2 regions of the Kribbella sp. NBC_00889 genome follow, and region 1 is predicted to be linked to the other one. Evidence: riboswitches for the same ligand, from Rfam matches in the RefSeq annotation. Region 1 holds a riboswitch; the other holds the start of a gene.
What was found. Region 1 has a riboswitch for S-adenosylmethionine ahead of thrC (threonine synthase). Riboswitches for the same ligand answer to the same signal wherever they lie in the genome.
Positions count from the first base shown of each region.

Region 1 (11,263 bases):
CCAGCCGGTCGGCACGATCGACGGCAACCGGTCGGCCTTGACCCCAGCGATCTCCAGCGCCTCGTCGTCGTACTCGCCGGTGGCGAGGTCGAGGGTCCCGGTACCGGAAGCGATCGACACCGACGTGACCCGCTCGCCGGTCAGCCGCTCGATCACCAGATCGGGCAGACCGGCGAAGCCGGCCGGGGATCCTTCGGACAGCAGCCAAGGGATCCGCCGCGTCCAGTAGAGGCGGTGCAGCCAGGATCCGGTCCGCGCGTGGAAGGCGTGCTCGTCGAACGACGAGCCGAGGTCCAGATCGACCGACCGCGTGTCCGCCCAGGTGACGACCGGCGTCAGTGCGTCGCCCCTGTTGTCCAGGGCAACGATCGAGTGCCACTGCGACGAGACCACGATCGCGCCGATGTCGTCCAGGTGCCCGTTCTGCTGGAGCTCGTCCAGGCAGCTCAGCAGGCCCTCGACGTACTGGTGCAGGTCCAGAGTCGCCGAGCCGCCGGTGCCGTAGGTGGGGGAGATCTTGTGGCGGGCCAGCGCGCCCGGGACCGGCGCGGCATCGCCGGCCGTCAGCACCAGGGCCCGCGCCGACGACGTCCCGAAGTCGAGCGCGAGCACCCGGCCGTCAGTCGTCGTCATGCAGGGCCTTCAGGAAGGACTGGGCCCAGACGTTCACGTCGTGCGCGGCCAGGTGCTTGCGCATCGCCTTCATCCGGCGGCCGAGCTGGCGGTCGTCGGTGTTCATCGCGTCGACGATGGTGTCCTTCATGCCGTTGATGTCGTGCGGGTTCACCAGGAACGCCTGCCGGAACTCGTCCGCGGCGCCGGCGAACTCGCTCAGCACCAGCGCGCCGGTGTCGTCGTACCGGCAGGCGACGTACTCCTTGGCGACCAGGTTCATGCCGTCACGCAGCGGCGTCACCACGGCCACGTCGGCGGCCCGGAACAGCGCGGCCATCTCGGTCCGCGAGTACGACGTGTGCTGGTAGTTGATCGCCGGCGTACCGATCCGGCCGTGCTCGCCGTTGATCCGGCCGACCAGCAGCTCGATCTCGTCGCGCAGGACGCGGTACTGCTCCACGCGCTCCCGGGACGGCGTCGCCACCTGGACGAACACCGCGTCGTCGACGGAGATGCGCTTCTCGTCCAGCAGTTCACCGAACGCGCGCAGGCGCTGCCGGATGCCCTTGGTGTAGTCGAGCCGGTCCACCCCGAGCAGGATGTGCGCCGGGTCGCCGACCTCCTTGCGGATCTCGCGGGCGCGCTGCTCGGACTCCGGCTGGCGGGCCAGCTGTTCCAGCTCGCCGACGTCGATGGAGATCGGGAACGCCTTGGCCCGGACGATCCGGTCGTCCGGCAGGTGGATGCGGTCGCCGCGGGTCCGCAGACCCATCCGGTTGCGGGCCAGGCGGGCGAAGTTCGACGCGGCGCCAGGTCGCTGGAAACCGACCAGGTCCGCACCCATCAGCCCGTCCAGGATCTGCCGCCGCCACGGCATCTGCGCGAACAGCTCGGTCGGCGGGAACGGGATGTGCAGGAAGAAGCCGATCCGGACGTCCGGACGCAACCGGCGCAGCATCGCCGGCACCAGCTGCAGCTGGTAGTCGTGCACCCAGACGTCGGCGTTGTCCTCGGCGGCGTCCGCTGCGGCCTCGGCGAACCGCCGGTTCACCGCGACGTACGACTCCCACCACTCCCGATGGAACTCCGGCGCCACGATCACATCGTGGTACAGCGGCCAGAGCGTCGCGTTCGAGAAGCCCTCGTAGTACAGCTGAACGTCCTCGGCCGACAGCATCACCGGGACCAGGTGCATGCCGTCGTTCTCGAACGGGTCGACCTTCTCGTCGGCGCTACCGGTCCAGCCGATCCACGCACCGTGGGCGCGCTGCATCACCGGGGCCAGGGCGGTGACGAGACCACCTGGGCTACGCCGCCACGCCGTACTGCCGTCGGGCATCTCGATCCGGTCGACCGGCAGCCGGTTGGCCACCACTACGAAGGAACTTCGTCCGTTCGGCATATTCAGTTCATCCACTCAGGTCGTCGTCGTCACCGGGGTAACGGACCCCGATCTGTCTCCGTGTCTCGTCGAGGAGTTCGAGGATCCCGACCGTTGCGGCATGCGGCAGCGACGGGACCTCAACCAGTCCATCGCGCAGCGCCTGCATCACTGCGGCGGCTTCGTAGTGGTACCCAAGCCCATGCGTCGGTACGTCGATCCGCTCCGCGCCGGACGCCGTACTGCGCACGTAGTACTCCGGGTGGTGGAAGCGGTGTGGGAGTTGCAGACTGCCCTCGGGGCCACTCACCGAGGCTGTCCAGGGGTTCTGTGAACGTAGGCCGCAGGTGATCGCGGCCACCGCGCCGGAGTCGTACCGCCAGGCCATGGCGACGTTCAGATCGATGCCGTCGTCGTTGAGCGAGCCGACCGCCTTGATTTCGGCGGGTCGCCCGAGGGTCATGTAGGTGAACGTCATCGGGTAGATGCCGCCGTCCATCAGCGAACCGCCGCCCAGCGCCGGGTCGAGCAGGCGAGCGGGCAGCGACGGCTTGTAGAACGCGAAGTCCGCGACGACCTGCTGCGGTTCGCCGATCACGCCGCTGTGCAGATCGGCGAACATCGCCTGGATCACGGGGTTGGTCCGCATCCACATCGCCTCGGCGAACAACGTGTTGTGCTCGGTGGCGACGGCGATCAGGTCCCGGGCCTGCTTGGCGGTGAGGGTGACCGGCTTCTCACAAAGGACCGCGATACCGGCCTGCAGCGCGGCGCGGGCGATCGCGTAGTGCTGTGGGTGCGGTGTACCGATGTAGATCAAGTCGACGGTGCCGGATTCAATCAGTCGGCGATAGTCGTCGTACGCGTGCTCGATGCCGAACTCGGCGGCGAACCGGTCCGCGCTGTGCTGGGACCGGGACGAGACAGCGGTGACCACGGCGTCGTCGGCGAGTAGCTTCAGGTCCCTCGTGAACGACGTCGAGATGTTGCCAGTAGCAACAACGCCCCACCTGACGCGATCTACACCCACTGTGTGAACTCCGGGGTCGGAAACGGTCCGTCTGCCTTGATTCTCGCCGTTTCGAACGCGTGAGCCAAGCGAATGAGCGTGGCGTCACTCCGGCCGGTGCCGCTGAAGGTGATCCCGACCGGTAGTCCGGAGACCGTTCCGGACGGCACCGAGAGCAGCGGATAGCCCGCCAGCGCGGCATGCGAGGACGAACTTCCGAGCACGTGGTCGCCGTTCACCAGGTCGATCGTCCAGGCCGGCGAGTACGACGGCGAGACCAGAGCGTCGAGCTGGTTGTCCTGGAGCAGGTTGTCGATGCCGTCCCGGCCGGCCCGCAGCGCTGTCAGCCGGGAAGCGACGTAGATCGGGGAGCCCAGGCCCTCGGTCTCCGCGGCCCGCTCGAACAGTTCCTGACCGAACCACTGGAGCTCGACGTCCGCATGCGCCTTGTTGAACGCGATCAGGTCGTCCAGCGTGCGTGGACCCCCGGGAACGCGGGTGGACAGATAGGCAGCCAGATCGACCTTCAACTCGTGGGCCAGGACCTGCAACTGGTCCTCCTCGCCACCGGGCGTCGGCAGCGACAAGTGGTCCACCAGCGTGGCGCCACAGCGACTGAGGATCTCCAGAGCCCGCTCGCTGACCTCGTCGAGGCCGATCGAGTACCCCCACAGCGGTCCTCGCGGTACGCCGATCCGCAGGTCACTGAGATCGTCACCACGGCAGTGCTCTGTGTAGTCGGTGTCACCACCGGTCAGCACAGTCAGCAGGGCAGCGGCCTGGAATACGGTCCTGGTCATCGGACCGGCCGTGTCCTGCGAGTGCGAGATCGGCACGATGCCCTGCTGCGAGACGAGGCCGACCGTGGGCTTCAGGCCGACGATGCCGTTCAGCGCGGCGGGGCAGACGATCGACCCGTTGGTCTCGGTGCCGATGGCATAGTCCACCAGCCCGGCGGCCACGGCTGCGCCGGATCCGCTCGAGGAGCCGCCGGCCGAGCGGTTCAGCGCGTACGGGTTCCGGGTCAGGCCGCCGTACGCGCTCCAGCCGGATGAGGACGACGAGCCGCGGAAGTTGGCCCACTCGCTCAGGTTGGTCTTGCCGAGGACGACGCAGCCCGCCGCACGCAGCCGGCGGACCAGCGGGGCGTCCTCCGGTGGCGGCGGCTGATCGGCCAGCGCCAGCGAGCCGGCAGTTGTCGGCAGGTCGGCGGTGTCGATGTTGTCCTTGACCAGAATCGGTACGCCGTGCAGCGGGCCGCGGACACGCCCATCGTCACGCTCTGTATCGAATTGGGCGGCATGGGTGAGAGCGGCAGTGTTCGGCGTGCAGATGGCGTTGACCAGCGGGTCCACCTCACGGCTCCTGGCCTGCAGCTCTTCTACCAGCGCCACGCTGGAGAGAGTTGAGCTCACACCGTCGATCCTGCCAGAGTTGGCCACGTCTGGCTGTCCGCTCAACGACACGCTTCGTGTCGGTCACCGGTGAATGACATCGCTGTTGTTCAGCACGTACAGTGGAGCGCGGACGGACGATCACCGACCGTACAGGAGTCATCAAACAGATGGACAGCGCCAACGCCAGCTCTCCCGGTCCTGCCGAGGCTGCGCCGCCGGCTGTCGCCGGGCTCTCCGAGCGTGACGGCGCCATCCTCGCCTTCGAGCGGCACTGGTGGAAGTACGCCGGTGCGAAGGAGCAGGCGATCCGGGACCAGTTCCAGATGTCGGCCACCCGGTACTACCAGGTCCTGAACGCACTGATCGACCGGCCCGAGGCTCTCGCCCACGATCCACTGCTGGTGAAACGGCTGCGCCGCCTGCGTGCCGCCCGGCAGCGAGCCCGCTCCGCACGCCGGCTGGGCATCGAGGTCTGAGAATGTCCCGCCCGACGGACGAACGGGGCCAGGTCCTCTCGTCCCTCGTCGCCGTGCTCGCCGTCGTCGCGATCGTCGCCGGCCTGCTGGTGCTGTTCGGCACGCGCGGCGGCGACAGCACCGCGGACCAGCCGTCCAGCGCGACCAGCCCGAAGCCGAGCACCAAGCCGACGACCGGGCCGTCGACGATCGTCGCGAGCGTGCCGAAGCCCGGTGAATCCGAAACGCCTGTACCTCCCACGACCGAGCCCACCGGTGCGCCGACTCAGGAGCCGACCCCTGAGCCGACGCAGCCGCCGTCGAGCGAGTCGACCACCGAGCCGGCCATCCCGCCGGCCGAGCGGCCCGCGGTCGAGGTCTACAACAACACCGGGCGCAAGGGCCTGGCCGACTCGGTCGCAGGCCGGGCGCGGCAGGCCGGCTGGACCGTCGCCGGTGCCGACAACTGGCACGGCAAGATCGCCGAGAGCACCGTGTACTACCCGCCGGGCATGCTCGACGCCGCCAACCAGCTCGCCCGCGACCTGGGCGTCAGCCGGACCAAGGGCGCGCTGGACAACATGAAGAAGGACCGCCTCACCGTGATCCTCACCTCGGACTACACCGGATGAGTACGCCGGTCATCCAGACGGACGCCGGTCGGGAGGGCTGGGAGGCGATCGTCGCCCACCCGGTCGGAGCCGTCATCTCGTCGGACTTCGACGGGGTGCTGTCGCCGCTGGTCGAGGATCCGGCGCGAGCCCGTCCGGTCGACGGCGCCCTGGACGCACTGGCCCGGCTGGCCCGGTCGGTCAAGCAGGTCGCAATCGTCACCGGTCGTCCGGCCCTGGTCGCCACCGAGCTCGCGGGTGTCACCGGCCACGCTGGTTTGGGGAGTCTCGTCGTACTCGGGCACTACGGTCTGGAGCGGTGGGATGCCTCCACCGGGCGGGTGACCAGTGAGCCGGTGCCTGAGGGTGTTGCTGTGGCCCGCTCGCGGCTGCCAGGACTGCTGCAGGAGGCCGGTCTGCCGGACGCCTTCGTCGAGGACAAAGAGAGCTCGCTGGCTGTCCACACCCGCCGGCTGCCGGATCCGGTCGGCGCGCTGGAGCGCCTGCGTGCGCCGTTGACCGAGCTGGCCGCCGCCACTGAGCTGCGGCTGGAGCCGGGCAACCTGGTGCTCGAGCTGCGGCCGCCCGGTATCGACAAGGGCGTCGCGCTGCGCGGTCTGATCGAGTCGACCGGTGCTGAGTCGGTTTTGTACGCCGGGGACGACCTTGGCGACCTGGCGGCGTTCCGGGCGATCGACGAGCACCGCAAGGCCGGACTGCGCGCGGTGCTGCTGGCCACCCGGTCGTCCGGCGCGACCGAGCTGATCGAGGCCGCGGACATCGTGGTCGACGATCCGACCGGCGTGGTGACGGTCCTCACGGCCCTTTCGGACGCGATCGCAGCCCGCTGAACGCCTGGGTCAGGGTCTGACCGATCGGCTGGATCGGCCGCTCGACGTACCCGCCGTCCTTGAGGCTCGCCATCCGCTCGAACGGGTTGCGTGACGCCGGATCGCCGGTGAGCAGGAACGAGACGATCACACCGACGACGTACAGCGGCAGCATCGGCAACCCGAGCAGCCAGAAGTACTGCCACGAATGCCGCTCCTCGTGCCGCACGAGAGCCTCGTCGTCGAAGTACGAGCGCTCGTGCTTGCTCAGCACCACGTTGCCGATCGTGAACGCCCCCGCCACCGGGAACTTGATCCGGTACCCGTTCGCGAAGTACAACCCCCGCGGCCCCCGACTGACATGAGCCCGCCCGATCGCCCCCACCAGCAACCCGGCAACCGTCGTCAGATTCACGAAGTTCCCCACCACCTTCACCCACTGCCACCCACCCATGCGGCCAGTATCGAGCCGATGTCCTGATGTCTCAATTCTCAGGACATCGGGACCCCGGACTTGGCAGCGTTATGGCCAGGACAACGGTGTTGGTCATCGACCGCCGGTGTAGCGCTCGACAGGTAGTGCACCTGCGATACGCCGTACACAGGACGCGCCCTGCGCTCAGGTGCACTACGAGCGGCCTGACACTTCCTGTCGATCTGTACGACGCCTCCCTCTACCGCGGTGCAGGGATGTCCGTGGGGTGAGTAAGACTTGGCGGGTGAGTTCGGTGGTGCGGGTTTGGCGGGCTGGGCGGATGGTTGATCCGCATTCGGTGATCGGAGGGTTGCGGAAGGGGCCTGGCGACCCTGCGTACTACTTCGAGAGTGGTCGTCGTACGGTCTGGCGGGCGACGCGGACGCCGGACGGGCCGGTGCTCCTGCGACTGACGCCGTACGCCGGGGAAGTCGAGGCGGAGGCGTGGGGGCCGGGGGCGGCCTGGGTGCTCGACGGGGTGCCGGAGTTGCTGGGCGAGGCGGACAGTTGGGACGGGTTCGAGCCGTTGCCGGAGCACGGGGCGCTGGTGGATGCGGCTCGGCGGTTCCCGCACGTTCGGGTGCCGCGGACGCGGGCGGTGTTCGAGGCGATGGCGGCTGCGGGGATCGAGCAGGTCGTCACGGGCAAGGAGGCGTTCCGGGCCTGGCGGCTCCTGCTGCGTGAGTACGGCGAGCCCGCGCCGGGCCTGAGCACACCGGATGGGCGCGTGATGATGGTCCCGCCGTCGCCGGAGGAGTGGCGGCAGATCCCGTCGTGGCAGTGGCTGCGGGCCGGGGTGGAGGGCCGGCGTTCGCGGGTTGTGGTGACGGCCGCGACCCGGGCCAAGGCGTTGGAGCGGACGCTGGAGCTGGCGGACTCGAGGGAGATCGAGCGGCGACTGCGGTCGCTGCCGGGCGTCGGGGTGTGGACCGCGGCCGAGGTGCGGCAGCGGGCGCACGGTGACGCCGACGCTTTCTCGTTCGCGGACTACCACGTGTCCCGCGACGTGTCGTACGCGCTGATCGGCGAGGAACTCGACGACGACGGGTGCGCCGAGCTGATCGAGCCGTACCGCGGCCACCGGTTCCGGGTGCAGCGGCTCCTCGAGCTGGCCGGCATCCGCCACCCCCGCTACGGCCCGCGCAAGTCCCTGCCCACGCACACCCCCGGCGCGACCCATCGCTTGAGGTAGCTGTCACCGGGGCACTGGAGCGCCACCATGACGATCAACGGGGACGGGCTCTACCTGGTGGCGGGGCTGGCTCTGCTGCTCGGCGCGGTGCTCCCGCGTCTCCTCAGTCGGTACGCCGTCTCCGCGCCGATCGCGTTCCTCGGCGCCGGCCTGCTGCTCGGCCTGGCGGTCGGCGACCGGGAGCTCAGCCCGATCGCGGAACCCGAGGTCACCAAGCACCTGGCCGAACTGACGGTGATCGTCGCCCTGATGGGCGTCGGTCTGGCCATCGACCGCCCGATCAGCCTGGTGCAGTGGAGAGTCACCTGGCGACTGCTGTTCGTCGCGATGCCCGCAGGGGTCGCTGCACTGACCGGAGTCGGCTGGCTGCTCGGCCTCGCGCCGGCGACGGCGCTGCTCATCGCCGCCGTACTGGCGCCCACCGACCCGGTGCTGGCGTCCGATGTCCAGGTCGGCGGGCCGACCACCGGGGAGGACGCCGAGCTCGACGAGGACGACGAAGTACGGTTCGCGCTGACCTCCGAGGCCGGCCTGAACGACGGTCTGGCCGCTCCGCTCGTCTACCTCGCCGTATTCATCGCCACCAAGAGCTTCTCGCCGGTCGAGTGGCTGGCTTGGGACGTGGTCGGCAAGTCGATCATCGGAGTCGCCGTCGGCTTCGGGGCGGGCTGGTTGCTGGGGAGGATGACCTTCTCGGCGCCGGCGCGGAGCTTCCGCCTGGCGGACTCTCGCGAGCCGGTGCTGGCGCTGGCCATGACCCTTGGCGTCTACGGCCTCACCGAGGTCCTGCACGGGTACGGCTTCATCGCAGTGTTCGTCGCGGCGCTCACGCTCCGGGCGGCCGAGCGTCGTCACGACTTCCACGAGGAGCTGCACGACTTCATCGGTGAGCTCGAACACATCCTGACCTGGGGAGTGCTGCTGCTCCTCGGTGTCGCGATCACCGGCGGTCTGCTCAGGCCACTCACGCCGGCCGGCGCAGCGATCGGCGTACTGCTCGTGCTGGTGGTGCGCCCAGTGGTTGCCTGGCTGTCGCTCGCGCGCACGGAGCTGGACCGGTCGGAACGCTGGGCGACTGCGGCCTTCGGGGTCCGTGGGGTGTCGTCGATCTACTACCTGGCCGCGGTCGGCGCGCACTTCCGCTCCGATCTGCCGTGGTTATGGGCGACGCTCGGTTTCACCGTGGTTCTGAGCGTCGTACTGCATGGCATCGCGGCCACGCCGGTGATGCGCTTTCTGGAACAGCGGAGTTAGGCCTGAGATCGGTCGTCTCGGATGCTGGGAAGTGAAGACACAATATGGACCCGATTGGGTAATCTCGGGGGAGCTCATCCAGAGGGACTGAGGGAAACGGCCCGTTGACGTCCCGGCAACCCTCCCCGTTGAGGTCCCAGTCCGGGGCCCTCGCGGCGGAACGGTGCCACATCCGTCCCGCGCCGAGATCCGGCTCCCGGGGAAGATGAGAGGGGAACCTCACTCATGAGCCTGACCGCCACCCACACGATCCGTGAAGGTGCCTTCGGCAACGGTACGCACCTGAGCTGTCGCGCCTGCGGGGCGAAGTCGCCGCTCGGTCCGTTCTACGCCTGTATGGAGTGCTTCGGTCCACTCGAGGTCGGGTACGACTACCCGGCCATCACCCGCGAGCAGATCGAGGCCGGACCCAAGAACATCTGGCGCTACCAACCGCTGCTGCCCGTCCCGGTCGACGTGGCCAGCTTCCCGAACACCGAGCCGGGCTACACCCGGCTGATCGACGCCGGCAACCTCGCCCGCGAACTCGGCCTGCGCAAACTGTGGGTCAAGGACGACTCGGGCAACCCGACCCACTCCTTCAAGGACCGCGTGGTCGCGTCCGCCCTGAGCGCCACCCGCGAGCTCGGCCTGAAGGTCTTCGCCTGCCCCTCCACCGGCAACCTGGCCAACGCCGTCGCCGCGGCCGCCGCCCGAGCAGGCATCCGCTCGGTCGTGTTCATCCCGCACGACCTCGAGCGCCCGAAGGTGATCACCACCGCCGTGTACGGCGGCACCCTGGTCGCCGTCGAGGGCAACTACGACGACGTGAACAAGCTGGCCTCGGAGATCGCCGGCGAGGAGGAGGGCTGGGCGTTCGTCAACGTCAACGTCCGCCCGTACTACTCCGAGGGTTCCAAGACGCTGGCCTTCGAGATCGCCGAGCAGCTCGGCTGGCGGCTGCCGCAGCAGATCGTCATCCCGGTCGCCTCCGGTTCGCAGCTGACCAAGATCGACAAGGGCTTCACCGAGCTCGGCAAGCTCGGCCTCGTCGACGCCACCGACTACAAGGTGTACGGCGCGCAGGCGACCGGCTGCTCGCCCGTCGCGCAGGCGTTCCGCGACGGCCACGACGTGGTCAAGCCGGTGAAGCCGTCGACGATCGCGAAGTCGCTGGCGATCGGCAACCCGGCCGACGGACCGTACGTGCTGGACGTCGCCCGCCGTACCGGCGGCGCGATCGCGGACGTCAGCGACGAGGAAGTGGTCGAGGGCATCCAGTTGCTGGCCCGGACCGAGGGCATCTTCACCGAGACCGCGGGTGGGGTGACGGTCGCGACGCTGAAGAAGCTGATCGAGACCGGTCAGCTCGACCCCGAGGCCGAGACGGTGATCATCAACTCCGGCGACGGGCTGAAGACGCTCGACGCCGTGGCCGACCGGGTCGGCCCCAAGGTGACCATCCCCGCGTCGTACGACGCCTTCGTGAAGGCAGGCCTGCAGTGAGCGTGAGCGTACGGGTCCCGACCATCCTGCGGCCCTACACCCAGGGCGCGTCCGAGGTGTCCGCCGAGGGCGCGACGCTGGTCGAGGTGCTCGACTCGCTGGACAGCTCCTACCCCGGGATCAAGGGCCGGGTGCTGGACGAGTCGGGTGAGCTGCGCCGGTTCGTGAACGTGTACGTCGACGATGACGACGTACGGTTCGCCGACGGCCTGCAGACCTCGATCAAGGACGGCGGCCAGGTCTCCATCATCCCCGCGGTCGCCGGCGGCTGATCTTCCCGGTGGTTCCGGGCGCCGTTCGTCCGGAACCACCGGTACCGTCGCCTGCATGGCGACGAAATGGACCATCGGCGGGGATGCCGCCGACCCACAGAAGCTGGCGCGATTCTGGGCGGCGGCCCTCGGCTACGTGATCGAGCCCGGCTTCGACGAGCCGGACGTGGCGGGGATCATCGATCCCGACGACGTCGGGCCGGCGATCTGTTTCGGCCGCGTCCCCGAGCCCAAGACCTCGAAGAACCGGCTGCACATCGACATCCGCGTGGCCGGGCCTGGCGAGC
Region 1 is NZ_CP108783.1:6,371,696-6,382,958, reverse strand. It holds gene OG817_RS31205 (FGGY family carbohydrate kinase) at 1-633, opposite strand, end outside; gene OG817_RS31200 (trehalose-6-phosphate synthase) at 620-2,017, opposite strand; gene OG817_RS31195 (Gfo/Idh/MocA family protein) at 2,025-3,026, opposite strand; gene OG817_RS31190 (amidase) at 3,017-4,420, opposite strand; gene OG817_RS31185 (DUF3263 domain-containing protein) at 4,570-4,878, shown strand; gene OG817_RS31180 (LytR C-terminal domain-containing protein) at 4,881-5,489, shown strand; gene otsB (trehalose-phosphatase) at 5,486-6,319, shown strand; gene OG817_RS31170 (hypothetical protein) at 6,285-6,752, opposite strand; gene OG817_RS31165 (DNA-3-methyladenine glycosylase family protein) at 7,054-7,965, shown strand; gene OG817_RS31160 (cation:proton antiporter) at 7,993-9,219, shown strand; SAM riboswitch class I at 9,291-9,431, shown strand; gene thrC (threonine synthase) at 9,445-10,704, shown strand; gene OG817_RS31150 (ubiquitin-like small modifier protein 1) at 10,701-10,976, shown strand; gene OG817_RS31145 (VOC family protein) at 11,032-11,263, shown strand, end outside.

Region 2 (11,263 bases), 2.4 Mb from region 1:
CGTTGATCCCTTGCGTGGCGAAGCTGTAGATCGGGTCGAGGTATAAGAGGTCGGGCGCCACCGCACCTGCCACCAGGGCCGACACCACCAGAGGACGTCGGACCAGGGGCAAGATGGCTGCGGGATGCGCGAGGGTGAACGGCACGTCCCGCAGCCTAGTGTCCTGAGTCGGAAGTTCGGCGAGCGATGTCGGTGTTCAGGTGCGTGCCTGGGCGCCGAAAGCGCCGTCGAACTTCCGACTCAGGACACTAAGAAGACCAGAGGTCAGAAGGTGGGCCAGCTTCCAGCCAGCGGCTGCTGGCCGACGCCGGGTGCCTTCCAGTCGCAGACACCGTTGGGGAACGCCTGCCGCAGCGACTCCCTCTGAGCTGGAGCGAACGGCACCTTGTAGTCCGACGGCGTCAGCGGGTGGAGCCGGCACTTGATGACGTCGTTGGCAACGGATGCCCCGGCCACCTGCCGCGGCGCCGGCCACACCGGATACAAGGTGTTGCACCGGGTCGTGCCGATGCCGTTGACCTGCGTCTCGACAATCCTCTCGCCCTGCGGGCTCCAGCAGGCTTCCGCCAATGACGTCGGCTTGTTGCGCAGCAACCGCGCGTGCGACGAGCCGGGCCGGGTGTCAGCGTCCGTGGCGTCCATCCAGTGGTCCAGCGCCGTCAGTGCGTCGGCCAGCACCGGGTTCGTCGTACTGAATCCACCCGGAGCGTCGCCGGCCTGCACCAGCATCACCTGGTTGGCCGCATCACCGTTGGCCTTGCGCAGCCGCTCCCGCAGCGAGAACGAGTGGAAGATCAGGTGGATGTCGCCGTTCGGCAACTCGTCCCAGTACTGCCGGTAGTCGATGATCGGCGTACTCGCCAGTCCCCCGCCACCGTTGATCAGTTGCCCGGTCCGGTACGCCGTACTGATCGCCGCCGGATCCGCAACAGTCCGGGCGGGGACGAAGTTCGCGTCCGTGTCGAAGCCGCCGACCGCCCGGTTCAGGTCAAGGAACTGGTCCGCAGTGATCTTGCCGGAGTTCAGCGCGTCCAGGCCGTACTGGATGCCGACGTTGTCCAGCGGACGTCGCGCCGCGCCGGTGGCCGGATCCTTGCTCCAGACGTTCACCTGGTGGTCGTAGACGTCACAGCGCGCGCCGCCGGGATTCGTCACCGGGTCGTACCGCTGCTCCACCGGAAGTTGCCCAGGGCAATAGACCCGCGGATCGATGCGGCGCCCGGCGCCGGCCAGGTTGGCGATCGTGCCGACCTTGCCGAAGCCCGCCGCGGCCCGCTTCTGCTCGTCGGTCCAGCCCGTCGCGGACTGGAAGTAGTGGTCCAGGAGCAGCGCGTCCGTGATCGTGTGCAGCGTCGCGAACCCGACCTCGGGGAACACGCAGGACGCGACGATGCCATCCAGCAGCCCCGGGTAGTCGTCGGCGATCTGGAACACCTGGTACGACCCACCCGAGCAGCCCCAGCCGACGGTCTGCCTCGGTACGCCGATGGTCTCGGCGATGTGCTCCCGCGTCATCGACATCGTCTCGGCCGCCAGCACCCCGTTGCAGTTGACACCGAACACGTTCAGGCTCGACGACGCGACGGCGTACCCGCGACCGAGCATCAGGTCGTCGTTGATGCCGCCGGTGCCGCTGCCCTGCTGGTACCAGCCGCCCGGGCAGCCGCCGCCGAAGGTGTAGACGAGCCGGCCGTTCCAGCCGGTCGGCGCGTGCCGCACGTCCGGCTCGCCTGCCGCCGGGTCGTGGAGTACGGCGTACTCGTAGATGGACCGGTTGATCACGCCGGTCTCGACGCGGACGATGTACGGCACGGTCCGGCCGTCCGAGGTGGTCGTGGTCGCGAGGTCCGCGGGCCGATCCGAGGGCAGCACCTTCAGCGAGCGGTCGATCGTGGACCGGTACAGATAGTCGACCCGGGTCGGCACCGAGCAGTTCGCATCCGTCGGCGGCCCGAGCTTGACCTTCGCGAGCGTGGTGAAGTCGGCGGTCCCACAGATGTACGGCGTCTCGTGCGGACCAGCGAGCATCGGGCCGGTGCGCGGGTGGTTCGTGACCACCAGCCGCTCGCGGTCGGCCGTGATCGTGTTGCGGCCGTCCACGAGGCCGTCGACCAGGCCGGTCAGGTGATCACCGGTCCGGGCGAAGGCGTCGGTGACATCGCGCCCGTCCAGCCGGACGGTGAGGCGGTCGAGGTCCGGGCCGTAGACCCCGACCAGCACGTTGCCGTCGCTGACCATGTCCGGTCGTGGCGACGAGAGCACCTCCAACCGGACACCCGCGGCGTGCGCGGGCACCGCGAGCAGGCTGGAGAGTACGGCGATCAGGAGCAGAACGAGGGCGGTCGGTCGCTTCATGCGACGAGTCGATCACAGCGCGATGCAGACCGGAAGGTCAAGGCAATCGATTTCCAGATTCGAGTGGACCACTAGGCGCCGGTGGTGCCGTCCAGTTGCTCACGGACGAGGTCGGCGTGACCGCAGTGCCGCGCGTACTCCCCGACGAGATGGATGTAGATCATCCGCAGCGTCGACTCAGTACCGCCGAAGGTGAAGCGATCGTCGAGCGACCGCGTGGCGGCCGCGTCGTCGGACAGCTTCCACTCCGCGATCAGACCGTCGTACGCCGCCTGCGCCTCGGCCGGATCGATCAGTTCGAAGTCGGCGTCCTTGCCCAGCTCGGGCGCGAACAGCGGCTCGGCCGGCGACTCGTCGGCGAAGTGGATGCGGAACCAGATGCGCTCGACCTTGGTCAGGTGCCGGATCAGTCCGAGCAGCGAGAGGTTCGATGGCGGCGACGGGCGCTCGGCCAACTGCTCCGCGGTCAGACCGGCGCACTTGAGCAGCAGCGTGGTGCGGTAGAAGTTCAGATACCCCTGCAGGAGCTCGCGTTCCGGCGCGGTCAGCGAACCGTCGGGCCGGTCTACGTCAGGCGCTGTCCACTCCGTCGTCATGGCCCCTATCCAACACCAGCCTCCAGGTAGCGCAGCCCCTGCTTCATCCATTCGCGCGGATTGGTGTCGAGCCGCTCCGCCCAGGCCGGTTCGGTCTCGCCGCGCAGCCAGGCGTACCGCGCGAGTGCATACCCGTACATGGCCTCGGTCAGGTAGCCGAGCTTGGAGGTCCGGTAGTGGGTATGGGTCCGGTAGAACTCGAAGGACGCGTTCGCGCTGAAGATCCCGAAGCCGACGAAGACCGTGAACAGGTCGGTCAGCGGCTCGCCGTCGCGCCGGTCCGGATCGATCCGGTCCTCGCCGAGAAGCCGCTCGTGGCCGAGCTCGTGGACCATGGTCGCGACCAGAGCCACCGGCCGCTGCGCCTGCTTCATGTCCACCGTCACCACGGTGACGCCGTCGCGCTGACGCCAGTGCGCCGCCGCCCCGGACGACTCGGAGTTCAGCCCCAGGTTCGCGACGAGCTCGTCGGGCTCATCCGGCTCGAGGTCCAGCCGGACTCGGTCCGCCGGCACCTCCACGTGATCGCACAACGTCCGGAACACCGCCCGTACGTCGTCCTCCGAACCGCTGTACCCGGCCGGGAACCACGACTCCTCGGGAACCACCACCGGCCGGCGCAGGAGCTCGTCACCGAACTCGGCGACGAACCAGTCGAGGTTCTCCTCGATCCAGAGTTGCTCCACGCTGCGGACCGGACAGCTCGCCTTCTTCCACCACATCCCCACCACCTCCCGCCCGGTCGGACGCAACAGCCGCGCGAAAGGTTGCGGTCCGGACCGTGTCTCAACATGCGTGCGGCGATCTCACATCGCGAGATCAGGGCTGGCGTCGATCGTGGCCCGTTCGTTACCGTTCTCGGCAGGTCATGAGTGCCAGCGTCAAGCCCCGGCTTGCTGGCCGGCAACCCTCCTCCGCGGTGGGGTGCCCCGGGTGAAGACCGGGCCGTGCGGATACCCCGTTCGGCAAGCGCGGACTTCCTGGGAGCAGCACCATGTCGATCCTCTCCATCCTCGAGCCTGCCAGTACGGCGACCCCGCGGGCGACCGTCGCCCGGCTCGCCACCGGCAGCGTCCCGGCCACCGTCGGCTCGGACCTCCTGGTCCCGCTGGCCGACGGCCGGGTGACGGACTACGCGAACTTCGACCACGGGGCCAGCGCGCCGTGTCTGGAGTCGGTCCGCGCCAGTGTCGAGGCCGCACTGCCGTCGTACGCGTCGGTGCATCGCGGCAACGGCTACGCATCCCGCATCACCACGCAGTGGTACGAGCAGGCCCGCGCCGAGGTGCATGCCTTCGTCGGCGCCCGCGCGGACGACCAGGTGATCTTCACCCGCCAGACCACCGACGCGCTGAACCTGCTCGCACATGTGGTGCCCGCAGACGTGACCGTCATCGTCTTCGAGTCCGAGCACCACGCCGCGCTCCTCCCCTGGCCGGCCGAGCGGACCGTCCGCCTCGCCGCGCCGAGCTCCCCGACCGAGGCCGTGACGGACGTCGCGGACGCGCTCCGGGCCGCGCCCGAAGGCCCGCGGCTGGTCGTGGTCACGGGTGCATCGAACGTCACCGGTGAGATCTTCCCGATCGCGGAGATCGCCGCAGTAGCCAAGGCCCACGGAGCCAGGGTCTGCCTGGACGCCGCCCAGCTCGCGCCGCACCGCGTCGTTGACATCGAGAAGCTGGACGTCGACTGGGTCGCACTGTCCGGCCACAAGCTCTACGCCCCGTACGGCGCCGGTGTGCTCATCGGCCGCGCGGACTGGTTCGACGCCGCCGACCCCTACCTGTACGGCGGCGGCGCCACGACCACAGTCACCGGCGACACCGTGGTCTGGGCTACCGGCCCGGCACGCCATGAGGGCGGCTCCCCCAACGTCATCGGCGCGATCGCACTGGCCTCCGCGTGTGCGGCGATCACCAAGCACCGCGACGCGATCGAGCAGCACGAGCGCAGTCTGCTCGCCCGGCTCCGCACCGGTCTCGCCCAGCTCTCCGGCGTCACGACGTACTCGATCTTCGCTGAGGACACGGACCGCGTCGGCACTGTCTGTTTCACGATCGCCGGGCTGAACTCGACACTCGTGTCGGCGGCACTCAGTGCGGAGTACGGCATCGGAGTGCGCGACGGCAAGTTCTGCGCCCACCCCCTGGTCGGCCACCTGCTCGCCGGCTCCCCCGAGCACGGCACCGCCGTCCGCGCGAGCCTCGGCCTCGGTACGACGCGTGAGCACGTGGACCGCCTCGTCAACGCCGTACGGACGCTTGCCACGAGCGGACCGCGGACGGAGTACGAGGACACCGCCCACGGCTGTCAACCCGTTGAAGACCCGCGCGACCTCCAGGCACCGCCGATCTGGTGAGGACCCGCCTCCTACTGCTCAGGAGTTACGAGACCTACATGGTGAGCAGCGAACGCCAGTAGGTCCGCCCATTCCGACGCGACCATTGCAGCGGGCTTGCCGAAGCCGTGGCCGGTGTTGACCTCGATCCGAGTCAAGATCGGTGCGGCCGAGGACTGGGCATGCTGCAGCGTCGCGATGAACTTGTGACTGTGCAACGGCACGACGCGATCGTCGTGGTCACCGGTGACAACGAGCGTCGGCGGGTACGCCGTACCGTCCCGCAGACTGTGGAGCGGCGAGTAGGCCAGCAGGTCCTCGAACTGCGACGCATCGTCGGGATGCCCGAAGTCGGAGGCCCAGGCGGCTCCCACGGTGAACAGGTGGAAGCGCACCATGTCCATGACACCCACGCCCGGCAGGGCGACCGCGAAGAGGTCGGGGCGTTGCGCCATCACCGCACCGACGAGCAGACCGCCGTTGCTGCGGCCGTGGATCGCCAGCTGCTCCGGAGTGGTCACGCGGGTGTCGCGCAGGTGCTCGGCCACGGCGATGAAGTCGTCGAACACGTTCTGCTTGTTCTTCAGCCGCCCGGCGTCGTGCCAGTCGCTGCCGTACTCACCACCACCGCGCAGGTTGGCGATCACCAGCACTCCGCCGGCCGCGAGCCACGCCGGCCAACCCGGCCGGTAGTCGGCCAGGACCGGGATGCGGAAACCGCCGTACCCCCACATGAGAGTCGGGCGCGGCTGTGAGAAGTCCAGGTCGGAGCGAGTGATCAGGAAGTACGGCACGTCGCGGCCCGGCGCGATCCGGCGAGTCACCATGACCGATGGCGGAGTGAAGCCGCCTCCGCCACGGACCAGCTCTGGCAACGCACGTACAGAGCCCGACTCGGCCGACACGACGTACGACAGTGTGGGATCAGTGGTGGTCGACAGGCCGACGAAGATCTCGTCGTACTCCGGCGACGCGTTGAGACCGACCACTCCCCCGCCCGGTACGTCGACAACGCGAGCACCGGAGCCGTCCAGCGCGTAGAGCGTCAGCACCGGCTGTGCGTCGACAAGTGTGAGGGTCGTCAGGCCGGCCGCCGTACCGCGGACCGCCTGCAGGGTCGCCTCGCCCTCCGGGATCAGATCGGTGAACGTACCGTCCAGCGAGGAGAGCACCACGCGACCGCGAGACGCGTCCCGGTCGGTCCGCAGTAGGAGCTGATCACCGGACATCCGTACGAACGCGATCTCGTCGGTGAACTCGTCCACCACCTTGACCGGATCGCCGAGGCCGTCCGACGTGATCGGGAAGACCCAGAGCCGGGTCGCCGGGTCGGTGCCCTCGGTGATGTGCACGACCAGGTAGCGGTCGTCCTCGGACACCTCGGGCGTGATGAAGTAGCGGTCCTCGTCCGGGAAGCTCAGCACCAGCTCGTCCGACGACTGCGGATCGCCGACCTTGTGCAACATCAGCCGTCCACCGGTCAGCGACTTCGTCTCCGTGCCCTCGCTCCGGCCGGTCGGCGGATAGTGCAGATAGAGGTAGGCCGAACTGTCCGGGAGCCAGGTGGCCTCACAGAACTTCGCCTCCGTGACGACGTCGTCCACCGCGGTGCCGGTGGCGATGTCGAGCAGCCGGAACGTCGTCCAGTCGCTGCCGCTCTCGTTGATGCCGTAGGCGAAGTACTTGCCGTCCGGGCTGACGGTGAAGGAGCCCAGCGAGTCGGTGCCGTCGGCGGACAGCGTGTTCGGGTCGATCAGGACCCGGCCGCCGTCGAGCAGTTCCTCGAGCGACTCCGCGACGTACACGACGTCCTGCGCCTGGGTGCCGTCGTTGCGGCCGGCGAAGTACCAGCCGGCCTTCTTCGCCGGTACGCCGGCCCGCGGCCGGGCCAGGATCGCGGACATCGTGGCCTCGAACCACTCCCGCTCCGGGTACGTCGACAGCTCGGCCTGGGTGAACTCGTTCTGCCGGCGGACCCAGTCCTGGGTCTCGGCGGAGTCCGGGTCCTCCAGCCAGCGGTACGGGTCGGCGATCTGGTGGCCGTGCAGCGTGTCGACGACGTCGTCGCGACGGCTCTCGGGGTAAGCGGCGGTCATGCGATCCAACCTATCCGGCGAGTGCGACTCTCAGCAGAAGCTCGTACGTCGGCCGCGGGTCGACGTCGTCGTGCCGTGAGCGTCGGACCCACCGCCTCCGGTGGGCGGCATCCCGCGCAGGCGCCGGAGGCCGGTGGGTACGACGGGCCCTCAGTGGCGGGCCGGGTTGATGTCCTGGGACCAGAGCACGGTGCCGAACAGGTTGCGCAGGGACGCGGTGAACACGCCGCTGCGCGGGTCGATCGAGACGTGACCGAAGAACTGGTTGCCGCTGGCCGGCGACTGGCTCGGGAAGTCGGCCGCCTTCACGAACTCGACCTTCGGGCCGAACGTCGAGTCCAGTGCGTTCGGGCCGAAAGCGCCCGCGTTGACCGGGCCGGCCACGAGCTCCCAGAACGGGTCGAAGTCGGTGTAGGCCGCGCGGGACGGGTCGTAGTGGTGGGCCGCGGCGTAGTGCACGTCCGCGGTCAGCCAGATCGTGTTGCGGACCTTGCGCCGCTTGAACTGGCTCAGCACCCAGGCGATCTCGTGCTCACGGCCGCCGGGCGCGCCGCTGACGCCGTTCGCGACGGCCTCGATCACCGTGCCGTCCGGAACCAGCAGGCCGAGCGGCATGTCGCTGGCGATCACCTTCCAGGTCGCCTTCGACGCGGCCGCCTCGCGGACCAGCCACGCGGCCTGCTCGGCACCGAGCATCGCGACCGGGCCGACGGTGTCGGGTGTCGGGTTCGCGCCGCGGTACGTCCGCATGTCCAGGCAGAACACGTCGAGCAACGGGCCGTAGCTCACCTTGCGGTAGATCCGGTTCCGGCCGGCCGGGTGCACCATCGGCAGGTATTCGAGGAACGCCTTCCGGGCTCGGGCCGCCAGGACGTCGACCCGCTTCTCGGTGTAGCGGTCGTCGGTGAGGATCTCACCGGGGTACCAGTTGTTCAGCGTCTCGTGGTCGTCCCACTGGCTGACGATCGGAACGTCGGCGTACAGCGCCCGGACGTTGTCGTCGAGCAGGTTGTACTTGTACCGGCCGCGGTACTCGGCCAGCGTCTCGGCGACCTTGGAGACTTCCTCGGTCACCACGTTCTTCCAGACGGTGCCGTCGGCAACCTTCAGCTCGGCCTCGATCGGGCCGTCGGCGTAGATGTTGTCGCCGGAGTGCAGGAAGAAGTCCGGCCGGGTCTGGTGCATGGCTTTGTACGCCGCCATGCCGCCGATCTCCGGGTTGATCCCGTACCCCTGCCCGGCGGTGTCGCCGGTCCACACGAACGACAGTCCGCGGTTGCGGCCCGGCGTACCGAACGACCCCTCGAGGGTTTCGCCGCGGCGACCCCAGGAGTCCTCGAACGCGATCCGGTAGTCGTAGCGCTGGCCCGGGCGCAGGCCCTTCAGCGGCAGCTGGGCGGTGAAGTCGTCGTCGGGTCCGGTGATCGGGCCACGCAACCGGATCGCGGTGTCGAAGCGGCCGTTGCTGGTCAGGTCGACGACCAGCCGGGCGCGGCGGTCGGTCCGGGACCAGACGACGGCGGAGTTCTCGGTGACGTCGCCCGACATGATCCCGGACGGCAGCGCGGGCCGGGCACGACGTACGACGTTGGGGGCCGCGGTAGCCACGCTGGACTGGATTCCGGGGACAGCCAGGGAGGCACCGGCGACGGTGGATGCGGCCAAGAGCTGGCGGCGGCTCAAGTTCATGGCGCCAGCCTCCTCCGCACCGGTGACGACCGGGTGAACCCCGGATGATCAACGCCCGGTCTCACATTGACACCGCCGGTTGCGCCAGGTCCGTGTCCGTGGTTCCGTGGTGGTACCAGCCACAGATACGTGGCGCTGCCCCAGACCCGGTAGCGCATCGCGATCGATGCACTCCCGGAGCGGGGCGTTTCTCATGTCGCAACTCGTCGAGGATGACGACCATCCGCAGCAGCGCTACGCAAGCCTCTATACCGAGCTGTCCCGCACCGTGCGCGAGCTCGGGCTGCTGAAGCGGCGCCACAGCTACTACTGGATCCGGATCGCCCTGGTGACGATCGCGTTCGCGGCCGTCTGGGCCGGAGTCGCCCTGCTCGGCAACTCGTGGCTGGTACTCCTCCTGGCCGGCGGGCTGGCGCTCGTGCTGACCCAGGTCGCGTTCCTCAGCCACGACGGCGCCCATCGGCAGATCTTCGACTCGAACCGATGGAACGACTGGACCACGCGCCTGCTGGCCGCCGTACTGGTCGGGATGAGCTCCGGCTGGTGGCACTCCAAGCACAGCCGCCACCACGCCGCGCCCAACCAGCTCGGCCGCGACCCTGACATCGGCCCAGGAGTCATCGCCTTCACGCCCGAGGTATTTGCCCAGCGCAAGGGTCTGCGCGGCTGGCTGACCCGGCGTCAGGGCTGGCTGTTCTTCCCGCTGCTCACCTTGGAGGGCCTGAGCCTCTACGTCGCCAGCCTGCGCCACCTGCTCCGGCGTACGGCGACCTCGGTAGAGCGCATCGAAGCCGCGATCGTGCTGACCCGGCTGGCCGGGTCGGTGGCGGTGCTGCTGATCCTGCTGCCGGTCGGCAAGGCCGGAGCGTTCTTCGGGCTGCAGCTGGCCGTGTTCGGGATCTGCCTCGGCGGGTCGTTCGCGCCGAATCACAAGGGCATGCCGCTCGTCCCGGCGACGATGAAACTCGACTTCCTCCGCCGCCAGGTGATGATGTCACGCAACATCCGGGGCGGGATGATCGTGGACTTCGCGCTCGGCGGGCTCAACTACCAGATCGAGCATCACCTGTTCCCGAGCATGCCGCGGCCGACGCTGCGCCAGGTCCAGCCGATCGTTCGCGAGTACTGCGACCTGCACGGGGTGAAGTACACCGAGGTCGGACTGTTCACGTCGTACGGGATCGTCGTCGACTACCTGAACAACGTCGGGCTCCGGGCGCGCGATCCGTTCCAGTGCCCGCTGGCCGCGCAGCTGCGCTAGCCGGCACTTTGCCAACCGGACATCGGACCACGCGCTCACCTTCATGGCCGTTTGGCCGCGATGCTGGATGATGCACGAATGCGCACCCAGCAGCGGTACGTCAGCCTCTACACCGACCTCCTGCAGAACGTTCAGGAGCTCGGTCTCCTTCGACGCCGTCAGGGCTACTACCTCACGCGGATCAGTCTGGTCCTGACCGCTTTGCTTGCGGTGGCAGTGGGCGTCGTACTGCTCGGCGACTCGTGGTTCCAGTTGTTGCTGGCCGGCGCGTTGGCACTCGTACTCGTGCAGGTGGCGTTCCTCAGTCACGACGGCGCCCATCGGCAGATCTTCCACTCGGCGGCGCGGAACGACTGGACCGCACGAGTCCTGGCCGGCTGCATCGCGGGGATGAGTGTGACCTGGTGGCGGAACAAGCACAACCGGCACCACGCCGCGCCGAACCAGGTGGACAAGGATCCCGACGTACAGCTCGATGCGATCGCCTTCACGCCGTACGCCGTTGCGAAGCGCGGGCGACTCGGTCAATGGATCGCAGCGCGGCAGGGCTGGCTGTTCTTCCCGCTCCTGACGCTGGAGGGAATCGGCCTGCACTCGTCGAGCGTGCGCCACCTCCTGCGCCGCGACGCGAACCGGCTGGACCGGATCGAGGCCGTGGTCGTGATGTCCAGGATCGCGGGCTACGTGGCCGCGCTGTATCTGCTGCTCCCGATGGGCAAGGCCAGCGCCTTCCTCGGTCTGCAGCTCGCGGTGTTCGGCGTCTGCCTCGGTGCCGCGTTCGCGCCGAACCACAAGGGCATGCCGCTCGTCCCGGCCGGGATGAAGCTCGACTTCCTCCGCCGTCAGGTGCTGATGTCCCGTAATATCCGCGGCGGCACCCTGACCGACTTCGCGCTGGGCGGGCTGAACTACCAGATCGAGCACCACC
Region 2 is NZ_CP108783.1:3,958,702-3,969,964, forward strand. It holds gene OG817_RS19300 (DUF4184 family protein) at 1-145, opposite strand, end outside; gene OG817_RS19305 (DUF6351 family protein) at 265-2,355, opposite strand; gene OG817_RS19310 (DinB family protein) at 2,427-2,951, opposite strand; gene OG817_RS19315 (hypothetical protein) at 2,957-3,673, opposite strand; SAM riboswitch class IV at 3,816-3,929, shown strand; gene OG817_RS19320 (aminotransferase class V-fold PLP-dependent enzyme) at 3,946-5,310, shown strand; gene OG817_RS19325 (prolyl oligopeptidase family protein) at 5,322-7,385, opposite strand; gene OG817_RS19330 (alkaline phosphatase D family protein) at 7,536-9,074, opposite strand; gene OG817_RS19335 (fatty acid desaturase family protein) at 9,268-10,335, shown strand; gene OG817_RS19340 (fatty acid desaturase family protein) at 10,414-11,263, shown strand, end outside.
Region 2: linked by a shared signal. The riboswitch ahead of OG817_RS19320 (aminotransferase class V-fold PLP-dependent enzyme) and the one ahead of thrC (threonine synthase) in region 1 are both predicted to bind S-adenosylmethionine.